Paludisphaera borealis: one gene and its partner. The main gene of each other region encodes a partner of the protein of the gene in region 2 in a complex. Links are inferred from orthologs where the notes say so. Each region holds a gene or a part of one and is shown on either strand. Other genes may lie near its edges.

What was found.
Region 1: the proteins of BSF38_RS26090 (region 2) and uvrB are in contact, whole or in part, in a crystal structure (PDB 7EGT), measured with the Thermus thermophilus proteins. The link is inferred for Paludisphaera borealis from one-to-one orthologs. Residues at the interface, in WP_096412145.1 of Thermus thermophilus: His654, Arg656, Phe657, Gln666, Asp668, Glu669, Lys680, Arg681, Leu682, Ser683, Lys685, Tyr686, Ala687; in WP_096411307.1 of Thermus thermophilus: Glu23, Leu25, Arg26, Asp27, Gly28, Glu29, Arg30, Phe31, Arg55, Glu326, Asp327, Phe328, Glu379, Ser382, Gln383, His398, Gly400, Arg401.

The regions. Positions count from the first base shown.
Region 1 is NZ_CP019082.1:4,870,387-4,877,817, reverse strand. Bases 1,627-4,573 are described here. They hold uvrB (excinuclease ABC subunit UvrB), read right to left. Parts: upstream 4,157-4,573; coding sequence 2,096-4,156; downstream 1,627-2,095. Other genes in these bases: BSF38_RS18775 (ComEA family DNA-binding protein), read right to left, coding at 4,439-4,573; BSF38_RS18785 (sugar ABC transporter substrate-binding protein), read right to left, coding at 1,627-1,931. Also shown: nadC (carboxylating nicotinate-nucleotide diphosphorylase), read right to left, coding at 1-712; more of BSF38_RS18785, read right to left, coding at 747-1,626; more of BSF38_RS18775, read right to left, coding at 4,574-4,879; pruA (L-glutamate gamma-semialdehyde dehydrogenase), read left to right, coding at 5,039-7,431. UniProt on the Escherichia coli protein: The UvrABC repair system catalyzes the recognition and processing of DNA lesions. A damage recognition complex composed of 2 UvrA and 2 UvrB subunits scans DNA for abnormalities.
Region 2 is NZ_CP019082.1:6,740,533-6,744,018, reverse strand. What follows is about bases 1-2,986. They hold BSF38_RS26090 (ATP-dependent helicase), read left to right. Parts: upstream 1-345; coding sequence 346-2,628; downstream 2,629-2,986. Other genes in these bases: BSF38_RS26085 (pyridoxine 5'-phosphate synthase), read left to right, coding at 2,672-2,986; acpS (holo-ACP synthase), read right to left, coding at 1-104. Also shown: more of BSF38_RS26085, read left to right, coding at 2,987-3,394. UniProt on the Escherichia coli protein: A helicase with DNA-dependent ATPase activity. Unwinds DNA duplexes with 3'-5' polarity. Translocates on single-stranded DNA with 3'-5' polarity. Initiates unwinding more efficiently from a nicked substrate than double-stranded DNA.

The DNA of each region.
Region 1 (7,431 bases), 1.9 Mb from region 2 along the record:
CGTCAGGCCCGAGGTTGTCGACGAGCACAATATCGGGCCGGCAGCGCAACGCAACGTCGAGCTGATCGAGCGTGTCGACCTCGACCTCGACGACCGTGCCCGGCGGCGAGCCGGCGCGGGCGTCGGCGATCGCCTTCGCAATCGGGTCGGCGACTCCGTCGGCCTGCAACCAGCCCAGGTGGTTGTCCTTGATGAGCACGGCGTCGTAAAGCCCGATCCGGTGGTTGCGGCCGCCGCCGCAGCGGACCGCGTACTTCTCGAGCGCCCGCCAGCCGGGGGTCGTCTTCCTCGTGTCGAAGACGCCGGCGGCGGTCCCCTCCACCTCGGCGACGAACCGAGCCGTCAGCGAGGCCACGCCGCAGAGCCGTTGCAGGAAGTTGAGGGCCGTGCGTTCAAGCACCAGGATCGACCGAAACGAGCCGGAAAGCTCGCCCAGGACTTCGCCGGCCTCGACGCGGTCGCCGTCGACGCGCCGTGGGCGCCAGCCTTCCCCCAGCTCGAAGTGGTCGATGAGCAGGCCGACAACGGGCAAGCCGGCGACCACCCCCGGCGCGCGGGCGATCAGCCGGGCCGAGCCCCGGGCGCGGGGGGGGATGACCGTGGTGGTGGTGATGTCGCCCGCGTCGTTCAAGTCCTCCGCGAGCGCCAACCCGATCAGCGTCTCGGCGTTCCTCCGTTCGGGATCGCCGAACGGGCGTCGTGTCTCGGTCATCGCGGTTCGCGTCCTTCCCGCCGGCGCACGGCGTCTAGTTTTCCGTGGAAGCGCCGCCTTTTTGCAGCATCATCGGCTTGTCGGGAGGAAGGACCTTCATCCGCGGAGGGCCCGCCGTCTCGCTCGACTCCAGGATCGGAATCTCGATCTCGACCCGTTCCGGAATCTTGCTTCCCTTGAGAATCCCGGCGGCGACGTTGACGGCTCGGCGGAGCAGCCTGTCGACGCCGAAGACGCCGAGCGCCGCGTATTCGCCCATCATGACCTGGCTGCGAGCGGACTCGTTGGAGGAATAGCCGGCGATGACGAACCGATGGTCCGTCTTCAGGACGCCGGTCGCATCGTCGGCGGCCAGCATTCCGCCGGCGTCGACGGCGAAGACCAGCGTCGTTTCGGGGTGGGCCTTGAGGTACTCGACCAGCTTCGTCTCGCCGTCCTTGATCGTCTTGGCGAACGGCAGCTCCTCGATCTTCTTGACCCCGGCCGCCTTGAGGGCGTCGCGAAGCGCATTGACGCGGTCCTGGAAGAGGGCGTCGACGGTGGGGTCGACGAGGATCACGGCCCCGGCGTCGGTCGCGATCTTACCATTCTTGGCGGCTCGCATCGCGTCGGCGACGAGGGCCGCGGCCGACGGCTTGAGTTCTTCGTGCGCGACCAAGATCATCGGCGGCCCGACGGCGGACGCCGATTCGGATGCCGGCGCCTGCGAAACGGTCAGCCGACGGCCGATGGTCACGACCGCGACGCCGGCCTTCTGGGCTTCGGCGGCGGCGGCGATCAGTGTCGCGTCGGGTGCGTTCGGGACTTCGATCACAATGACCGGCGGCTTGCGGGTGATCGCCTTGCGGACGAGTTCGGCCTGTTCCGAAGCGGGCGCCCCTTCCGGCGGGGCCGTCACCTGGACCCTGGTCGTGTCCATGCCCGCCTGAAGCTTCGCGGAGGTTCTGAGCGTCTCGACGTCCGACTCGATCCGAGGCGTGAGGACCACCTCGATGACCTTGGCCGACGACGAGGTCGCGGAGATCCCGGTCGATGTTCGGGGCGTCGCCGCCTTCTTCGTCAGCTCGGGAGGGCGCGGCGGATTGAACGTGAACGTATCGCAGCCCGCCGCGAGAAGACTCATCGCCAGGATCAGCAGCCGGCCCTGAAGCCGGGATGCGCCTCGCTCGGCGCGCGGCCGATGATGGGGATCACTCTGATCGAAGCTGGGGCAGGTCATGGATTCCTCCGACGAGAAGCCGAACGAACGATCGATGGAGAATAAGAGCGTGGCGCTTGACTCTTACGTTGTAGAGGCCAAGGTCAACGCCGCTAGTTTACTCGAAATCGACGCAGGGGCGACACGATCGCGGGCGCGAATCGGCGAACGGTTCGAGAACGGCGTCAGCCGCGCTTCTTGCCGGCCCGGGCCTTCGCTTTGGCCTTCGCCTTAGCGCTCTGGCCCTGGGGGCTGGGCGCCGGCCGCGCCGAGCCGCCCCCCTGGGCGGCGCGAAGCTGCTGGATCTTGTCGCGGAGCGCGGCGGCGCGTTCGAATTCGAGTTTCTCGGCGGCATCGAGCATCTCGCCTTCGAGGGCGTCCAGGTACTCTTCGGTCGCGTCGGTCGCCTCGTCGCGGCCCACGGCCTCGCGGGCGACGGTGCGCGCCTGGATCTCTTCCTCGATCCCGCGACGGATCGCCTTGACCACCGACTCGGGGGTGATCCCGTGCTCGGCGTTGTACGCCGTCTGGAGCACGCGGCGGCGCTCGGTCTCGTCCATCGCCCGCTGCATCGAGTTGGTGATCCTGTCGGCGTAGAGGACGACCTCGGCGTTGACGTGCCGGGCCGACCGGCCGATGGTCTGGATCAGCGAGGTCTCGCTGCGTAGGAAGCCCTCCTTGTCGGCGTCGAGGATGCAGACCATCGAGACTTCGGGAAGGTCGAGCCCCTCGCGCAGCAGGTTGACCCCCACCAGGACGTCGAACGCCCCTTCACGAAGCTCGCGGAGGATCGTCATCCGCTCGATCGCGTCGAGCTCGGAGTGCAGCCACTTGCAACGCAGCCCCTGCTCCTTGAGGTAACGCGTAAGGTCTTCGGCCAGCCGCTTGGTCAGCGTGGTGACGAGCACGCGTTCCCCCTTCGCGGCCCGCTTCTTGGCCTCTTCCAGCAAGGCCGGGACCTGGCCCCGGGCGGGCTCGACCCGAACGACAGGATCGATCAGGCCGGTGGGACGGATGACCTGCTCGACGACCTCGCCGCCGGACATCGTCACCTCGTAGTCGCCGGGCGTGGCCGAGACGAACAGTCGACGCGCCGGCTTACTCTCCCACTCGTCGATCCGCAACGGGCGGTTGTCCAGCGCGCTGGGGAGGCGGAAGCCGTGCTCGACCAGGGTGAGCTTGCGGCTGTGGTCGCCGGCGAACATGCCGCGAATCTGCGGCAGCGAGACGTGCGACTCGTCGAGGATCAGCAAGCTGTCGGGCGGGAAGAAGTCGAGCAGCGTGTTGGGCGTCTCGCCGGCCTTGCGTCCCGAGAGGTGCCGTGAGTAGTTCTCGATCCCCGAGCAATAGCCGACTTCCAGGAGCATCTCCATGTCGTACCGGGTCCGGGCCGCCAGCCGCTGGGCCTCAAGCAGCTTGCCCTGCTCCTTGAGGGTTTGCAGCCGTTCTTCCAGCTCGTTGCCGATCGCCGCGACGGCCCCCTGAATCCGCTCTTCGGGGAGCACGAAGTGCTTGGCAGGGTACACGTAGAGGTCTTGATGGGTTTCGAGCACCGAGCCGGTCAGACCGTCGATCGTCGCCAGCCGCTCGACCTCGTCGCCGAACAGCTCGATCCGGAAGCCGAATTCCTCGTACGCCGGCCAGAGCTCGATCACGTCGCCCCGGACGCGGAACTTGCCGCGCTCGAACGAGACGTCGTTGCGGTCGTACTGGATGTCGACGAACTTCAGCAGCAATTCATCGCGGTCCACGAGGTCGCCGACCTTCAGACGGACCATCATCTTGCGATAGTCGTCGGGCGAGCCCAAGCCGTAGATGCACGACACGCTGGCGACGACGATCACGTCTTGCCGACTCACCAGGGCGCTCGTCGAGGCGAGCCGAAGCCGCTCGATCTCCTCGTTAATCGACGCGTCCTTCTCGATGTAGATGTCGCGCTGAGGGATGTAGGCTTCAGGCTGGTAGTAGTCGTAATAGCTGACGAAGTAGCGGACCGCGTTGTGCGGGAAGAACTCCTTGAACTCCGCGTAGAGCTGCGCGGCCAGCGTCTTGTTGTGCGACATCACCAGGGCGGGCTTGCCGTACTGGGCGATGACGTTGGCCATCGTGAACGTCTTGCCCGAGCCCGTGACGCCCATCAGCGTCTGGCTGGCGCGCCCGTCGGCCAACCCCTTGACCAGCTCGTCGATCGCCTGGGGCTGATCGCCGGCCGGCTGGTAAGGGCTGACAAGCTGATATTCGCTCATCGTATTCTGGTCTCGTCTCGCCTGGTAACCCGTCGTGAAGGTGACTTCGAAGTATAACCACGCCGTCGAGAATTTTCCCCCCGACGCAGCCTCGTAACTCCGACGCCGATCGTCGCTCCGAGTACAAGCCCGAAGCGCCAGCGAGTGCATGGTACCTGAACGGCCGACCGGAGATGCACTCGCTGGCGCTTCGGGCTTGTACTCGGACCCGGCCCACCGCGATCCCCATTTTCATGAGGCCGGGTGTCCCCACGGCGTCAGGATGGTTTGTACCGGCATCGCTTAATCGACCCGCGCCCCCCTGCGGGCGACGCGCGAGGCGACCGGCTCTTGAGGCGGCTCGATTCGCAGATGAGGCGCCAGCCGGGCGACGGTCGCCGGCCCGATCCCCCGGGTCCGCCGGTCCAGGTCGTCGAGCGAGACGAACGGGCTTTCTCGGCGGGCCTCGACGATCTGCGCCGCCAGCTTCGGTCCGATTCCGGGAAGCGCCGAGAACACCTCGACCGGTGCCGAGTTGAGGTCGATGACCAGCTCGGGAGCGAGGTGGACCGCACCTTCGGACTCCGAGCGCGCGCCTCGGCCGACGGCCAGCATCGTCAGCCCGGACAGCAGCGTCGCGAAGGCCAGAAGCCTGCGGACGTCGATCGTCCAGGGCCACGCATCGCCCGGCGCGGGCCGCCGCGGCTTCGACCGACTCGACATCCGTTCCGAAACGTCTTGCATCGCGACCACTTACGCCTGAGGCCCCGGGTCAACATCGCTCCCTCCGACGATACGAGACCACCACGTCCGATGGCAAGCCCCGCCCCGCTCGCGTGCGAGAGGTATACAATGAAAAGAGGAAGCGAAGACCGGGAGACGGATTCGAAGGAGGATTCGTTGATGACGACGGCGTCCCGAAGCATCGCGAGCCTGCAACCGGAATCGGCGGGCTCGCGGCAGGCCGACCCCGAACGGCTCGAACGGCGGGCGCGGGAGATCGGTCGCGAGCTGTTCGCGCGAGTCGGCCGCGCCTCGCGACCGTGGCGGCGCGGGTGGTGGGAAGACCGGTTCATGAACTGGATGCTCGACGACCCCCAGGTGCGGGCGCAGTTGTTCCGGTTCATCGACGTCCTGCCGGCGCTCCGCACGCCCGATTCGGTGGGTCGACACCTGACCGAGTACCTCGATGAAGCCGACGGCCGCGTCCCCTGGCTGTTACAAACCGCCGTCGACCTCGCGCCGCCGGGCACCGAGCGCGAAGTCTTGCTGGCGCGGGCCGCGCGGGGGGCGGCCGAGGTCATGGCGCGCAAATTCATCGCCGGCTCGACGCCCGACGAGGCGTTCCAGACGGTCCTGAAGCTGCGAAAGCGGCGGCTGGCGTTCACGGCCGACCTGTTGGGCGAAGCCGTCATCAGCGAGGCCGAGGCCGACGTCTACCAGCAGACCTGCCTCGACCTGATCCGCGGCCTCGCCGGCCCGCTGGCCGCCGTGCCCGAAGATCCGCTGATCGACCGCGACCACGACGGCCCGATCCCGCGCGTCAACCTGTCGCTCAAGCTGTCGAGCTTGACCACGTATTTCGACCCGATCCACACCGAGCAGACCATCGAACGCGTCGCCGCGCGCCTCCGTCCGATCCTCCAGACGGCCCGCGACCACGGCGCGTACGTCCACGTCGATATGGAGCAGTACGCCTTCCGGGCGCTCAGCTACGACCTGTTTCGCCGGGTGCTCGCCGAGCCCGCGTTTCGCGACTGGTCCGACGTCGGGATCGTCGTCCAGGCCTACCAGCCCGAGGCCGAAACCGAGCTGCGCGGCCTGCGCGAATGGGTCGAGCACCGAGGCGCGCCGATCACGATCCGGCTCGTCAAGGGAGCGTACTGGGACTATGAAGTCCTCACCGCTCGGCGGCTCGGCTGGCCCGAGCCCGTCTACCTCAACAAGTGGCAGAGCGACGCGAACTTCGAGCGCTGCACGAACTACCTGATGGAGCACCGGGCCGAGCTTCGGCCCGCGATCGCCAGCCACAACCTGCGGAGCCTCGCCCATGCGATCGCCGCCGCCGAGGCGTTCGGCGTTCCGCACGACGGCTACGAGCTGCAAACGCTCTACGGCATGGGCGACGCGATCCAGGACGCGCTCGTCGCGCGCGGGGCCCGCGTCCGGGTTTACACCCCCTACGGCGCGATGCTGCCGGGGATGGCGTACCTGGTGCGCCGGCTGCTCGAAAACACTTCGAACGAATCGTTTCTCAAGGCCAGCGGCTCGTCGAGCGTCCCCATCGACGACCTCCTTCGCAACCCCGAGGAGACCGGCGCCATGCTGTTGCGTTCCCGAAAACCTCGCCCCCAGGCGCCCGCGCCGGCCGCTGCCCTCGACGCCCTGCCGCCGTTCCGCAACCAGCCTACCGCCGACTTCGCCCGGGCCGAGAACCGCGAGGCGATGGCCGAGGCGCTTCGCAAGGTCGACCGCGAGCTGGGCAAGTCCTATCCGCTGCTCATCAACGGCGAGGCCGTCGAGACGCCCGGCCGGGTGATCGAATCGCTCGATCCCAGCCGGACCTCGCGGATCGTGGGACGGACGGCGTCGGCCGGCGCCGAACACGCCGAGGCCGCCGTGGCGTCGGCCCTGGCCGCATCGGCCGACTGGGCGGGCAAGCCGGCCGCCGAGCGCGCCGGGGTGATCGTCCGCGCCGCGGCGATCCTCCGCGAGCGACGGTTCGAGCTGGCGGCCTGGGAGGTTTACGAGTGCGGCAAGCCGTGGCGCGAGGCCGTCGGCGACGTCGCCGAGGCGATCGACTTCTGCGAGTTCTACGCCCGCGAGATGATCCGCCTGGCCGAGCCGCGTCGCCGCGACGTACCCGGCGAGACCAACGCCTGCGAGCACATCGCGCGCGGCGTGGCGGTGGTGATTCCCCCCTGGAACTTCCCGCTGGCGATCCCCTGCGGCATGACCGTCGCCCCGCTGGTCGCGGGGAACACGGTGATCCTCAAGCCGGCCGAGCAGTCGTCGGTGATCGCCTGGAAACTCGTCGAGATCCTCCGCGAAGCGGGCGTCCCCGACGGCGTGCTCCATTATCTCCCCGGCAGAGGCGAGGAGGTCGGCCAGGCGCTGGTGCATCACCGCGACGTCGATTTGATCTCGTTCACCGGCTCGCGCGACGTCGGCCTGCTGATCAACCGCCAGGCGGCCGAGACCCCGGCTGGGCAGTCGCACGTCAAGCGAGTGATCGCCGAGATGGGGGGCAAAAACGCGATCCTCGTCGACGAGGACGCCGACCTCGACGAGGCGGT
Region 2 (3,486 bases):
CGCTCGGTGTAAATCCGCCGCAGGAAGAGTTCGCCGTACTGCTCGATCATCTTGCCGATCCGAGGGCACTCGACGATGTCCGTTCCGATTCCGACGATCTCCATGCGTGCGATTCTCCTGGCGGTATCCGGGTGATTTCCCCCAGTTTATCGTCCGACCCCGCAAGCGAGTAGGATGCGCCCGGTTGCGCGGGGGCGGCCTGCTCGCGGCCTCGAAAACCGATCGCCGCTCGGGGGGCTCGCCGGTATACTTTGGGAGTTGACACGACGACCGCACCAACCCACTCCGTCAGGAGCCGCGAGCCGCCCCAATACGGCCCCGGCGGCTCGGGATGAACCGACCGCGATGGATCTTCTCGCCGACCTCACGACCCCCCAGCGCGAAGCCGTCATGCACGTCGACGGCCCCATGCTCGTCCTCGCCGGCGCGGGCTCCGGGAAGACCCGCGTCATCACCCGCCGGGTGGCCTACCTGCTCAAGCAGGGGATCGCCGCCGACAACATCCTGGCGCTGACCTTCACCAACAAGGCCGCCGGCGAGATGCGCGAGCGGATCGAGGCCCTCACGCCGGGGGCCCGGGTCTGGGTCGGCACGTTCCACGGCTTCTGCGCCCGGCTCCTGCGCACCCACGGCTCGCTCGTGGGCCTCGACAAGGCGTTCACGATCTACGACCAGTCCGACCGCCTGAAGACGGTTCGCGAGGTCCTCGACGCGCTCGGGATCGAAGACCCGCCGATCACCCCCGAAAAGATCGAGTCGGCCATCAGCAAGGCCAAGAACGACCTGGCCAGCCCCAAGTCGCTCGCCTTCCGCGCCCGAGACGACAAGGATCGCCTGGTCGCCAAGGTCTACGCGGCTTACGAAGAACGCCTGAAGGGTGCCTCGGCCGTCGATTTCGACGACCTCCTGGTCCACGTCGTCAGCATTCTCAAGAATCACAAGGACGTCCGGGCGAGCCTCGACGCCCGGTTCCGCTACGTCCTGGTCGACGAGTACCAGGACACGAACATGGCGCAGTACGCCATCGTCCGGGCCCTTTCGGTCGACCACCCCAACCTGTGCGTCACCGGCGACCCCGACCAGTCGATCTACGGCTGGCGCGGGGCGAACCTCTCGAACATCCTCGAATTCGAGAAGGACTACAACTTCGTCAAGGTGGTCAAGCTCGAGCACAACTACCGCAGCACCAAGAACATCCTCAGCGTGGCCGACCACCTGATCCAGTTCAACACCAACCGCAAGCCCAAGGCGCTGATCACCGAGAACTCGCGCGGTGAGCCGGTCGATCTGACCGTCTACGGCCGCGAGAGCGACGAGGCCGAAGGGGTCGCCGGCCGGATCCAATCGCTGGTCCGCGACGGCTCGTACAACTACTCCGACGTTGCGGTCTTCTGCCGAATCACGGCCCTGACCCGCACCTTCGAGCAGGCGTTCCGGTCGGCCCGCATCCCCTACCAGATCATCGGCGGCGTCTCGTTCTACGAACGGCAAGAGGTCAAGGACGTCGTCTCGTATCTCAATCTCATCAACAACCCCAAGGACGACCTGGCCTTCACCCGGGTCGTCAACGTCCCCCCTCGGGGCCTGGGCAAGACGTCGTTCGAGCACCTGATCAGCGCCGCGCGCGAGCGCGGCGAGACGCTGCTGGAGACCGCCCGGAAAGCGAAGAGCGTGCCGGGGCTGAAGGACAAGGCGATCCGCGCGTTTCTCGATTTCACCCAGCTTTACGACGAGTTGGCCGCGCTCCGCGATGACTCGGTCGAGAAGGTGATCCTCCAGCTCATGGAGAAATCGGGCTATCGCCAGCACTTGAAGGACGAGCCGGGCGACAAGGGCGAGGACCGGCTGGCGAACCTTGAAGAGCTGATTACTGCGGCACGCGAGTTCGACGCGGAGCACGCCGGCGCCACGATCCAGGAATTCCTGTCCGACATCACTCTGGCCTCGCCGATCGACCGCTGGGACCAGCAGACCGGGGCCGTGACCTTGATGACGCTGCATGCGGCGAAAGGGCTGGAGTTTCCGGTCGTCTTCATCGTCGCCCTGGAGGCGGGCATCCTGCCTCACAGCCGGGCTTTCGACAACCCCAGCGAGATGGAGGAAGAGCGCCGGCTGCTGTTCGTGGGCATCACCCGGGCGAAGCGGGAACTGTTTCTGAGCCGTTGCCGCATCCGGAGCTTTCGGGGCCAGCAGCAGGCCACAGCGCAGTCGCAATTCCTGACCGAACTTCCCAGGGAGTTCATGGTTTACGAAGACCGCTCGGGCGTCGTCACGAGCGAACGGGGATGGTCGCCCTCGTCGTCTTCGTCCTCGGGCTACGCGTCGCGTCGACCGGAGCCGCGTCCGAATCCGACGCCGTCGCCCGCCGCGTTCCGGCTCACGACCGCGGCGCAGCTCGGGGGCGGGTCGTTTCCAACGACCACCCCGACCAGCGATCTCGACGCCTTCCGGCCGGGGGCGTCGGTGCTTCATCCCGAATACGGCCTGGGACGGATCGTCTCGGTCGACGGCGCCGGGCCCAACCGCAAGGGGAAGATCGCGTTCACGCTCTCGGGCGAGAAGACGTTCGTGCTCGCCAAGTCCCCCTTGAAGGTCGTCGGCAAGGCCGGCGGCCGACCGACCCGCTGAGCGTGCCCGCACACGCGAAGAGATTCGAGAAGGAGGTTCCACAATGCCCCGACTGGGCGTCAACATCGACCACGTCGCCACGCTCCGCCAGGCGCGGAAGGGGCGCGAGCCCGACCCGGTCTGGGCCGCGGCCATCGCCGAACTCGGCGGCGCCGACGGGATCACGATCCACCTGCGCGAGGACCGTCGCCACATCCAGGATCGCGATCTCCGCATCCTCCGCGAGACCGTGCAGGTCGTCCTCAACCTCGAACTCTCCATCGATCCGGCGATGGTCGCGCTGGCTCTGGAGTACCGGCCCGACCAGGTGACGCTCGTTCCCGAGCGCCGCGAGGAGATCACGACCGAGGGGGGGCTGTCGGTCACCGCCCACCGCTCCCGCACCGCCGAGGCCGTGGCGCGGCTGCGTGACGCCGGCATCCACGCGGCGCTCTTCCTCGACGCCGATCCTGCCGAGATCGACGCGGGGATCGAGCTGGGGGTCGTCGCGATCGAGCTGCACACCGGCCGCTACGCCAACGCTCGCGAGGGGTCCGACCGCGACGTCGAACTCGACGCCCTGCGGCGGGCCGGGGCCCGGATCGCGGCCGCGGGCGTCGAGCTGCACGCCGGGCACGGGCTCGACTACCGCAACGTCCAAGCCGTGGCCGCGCTCGATCGGATGGCCGAGCTGAACATCGGCCACAGCATCGTCAGCCGCTCCCTCTTCGTGGGCCTGGAGCGCGCCGTCCGCGAGATGAAAGACTGCATCGAGGTCCGGGCCTGATCCCCCTCCGTCGACTCGACCGCGAGGGAAGCCCATGTTTTCGAGCCGCAACACTCCTGCATGGAGCCATGTCGTATTTCCGGTCGCGACGG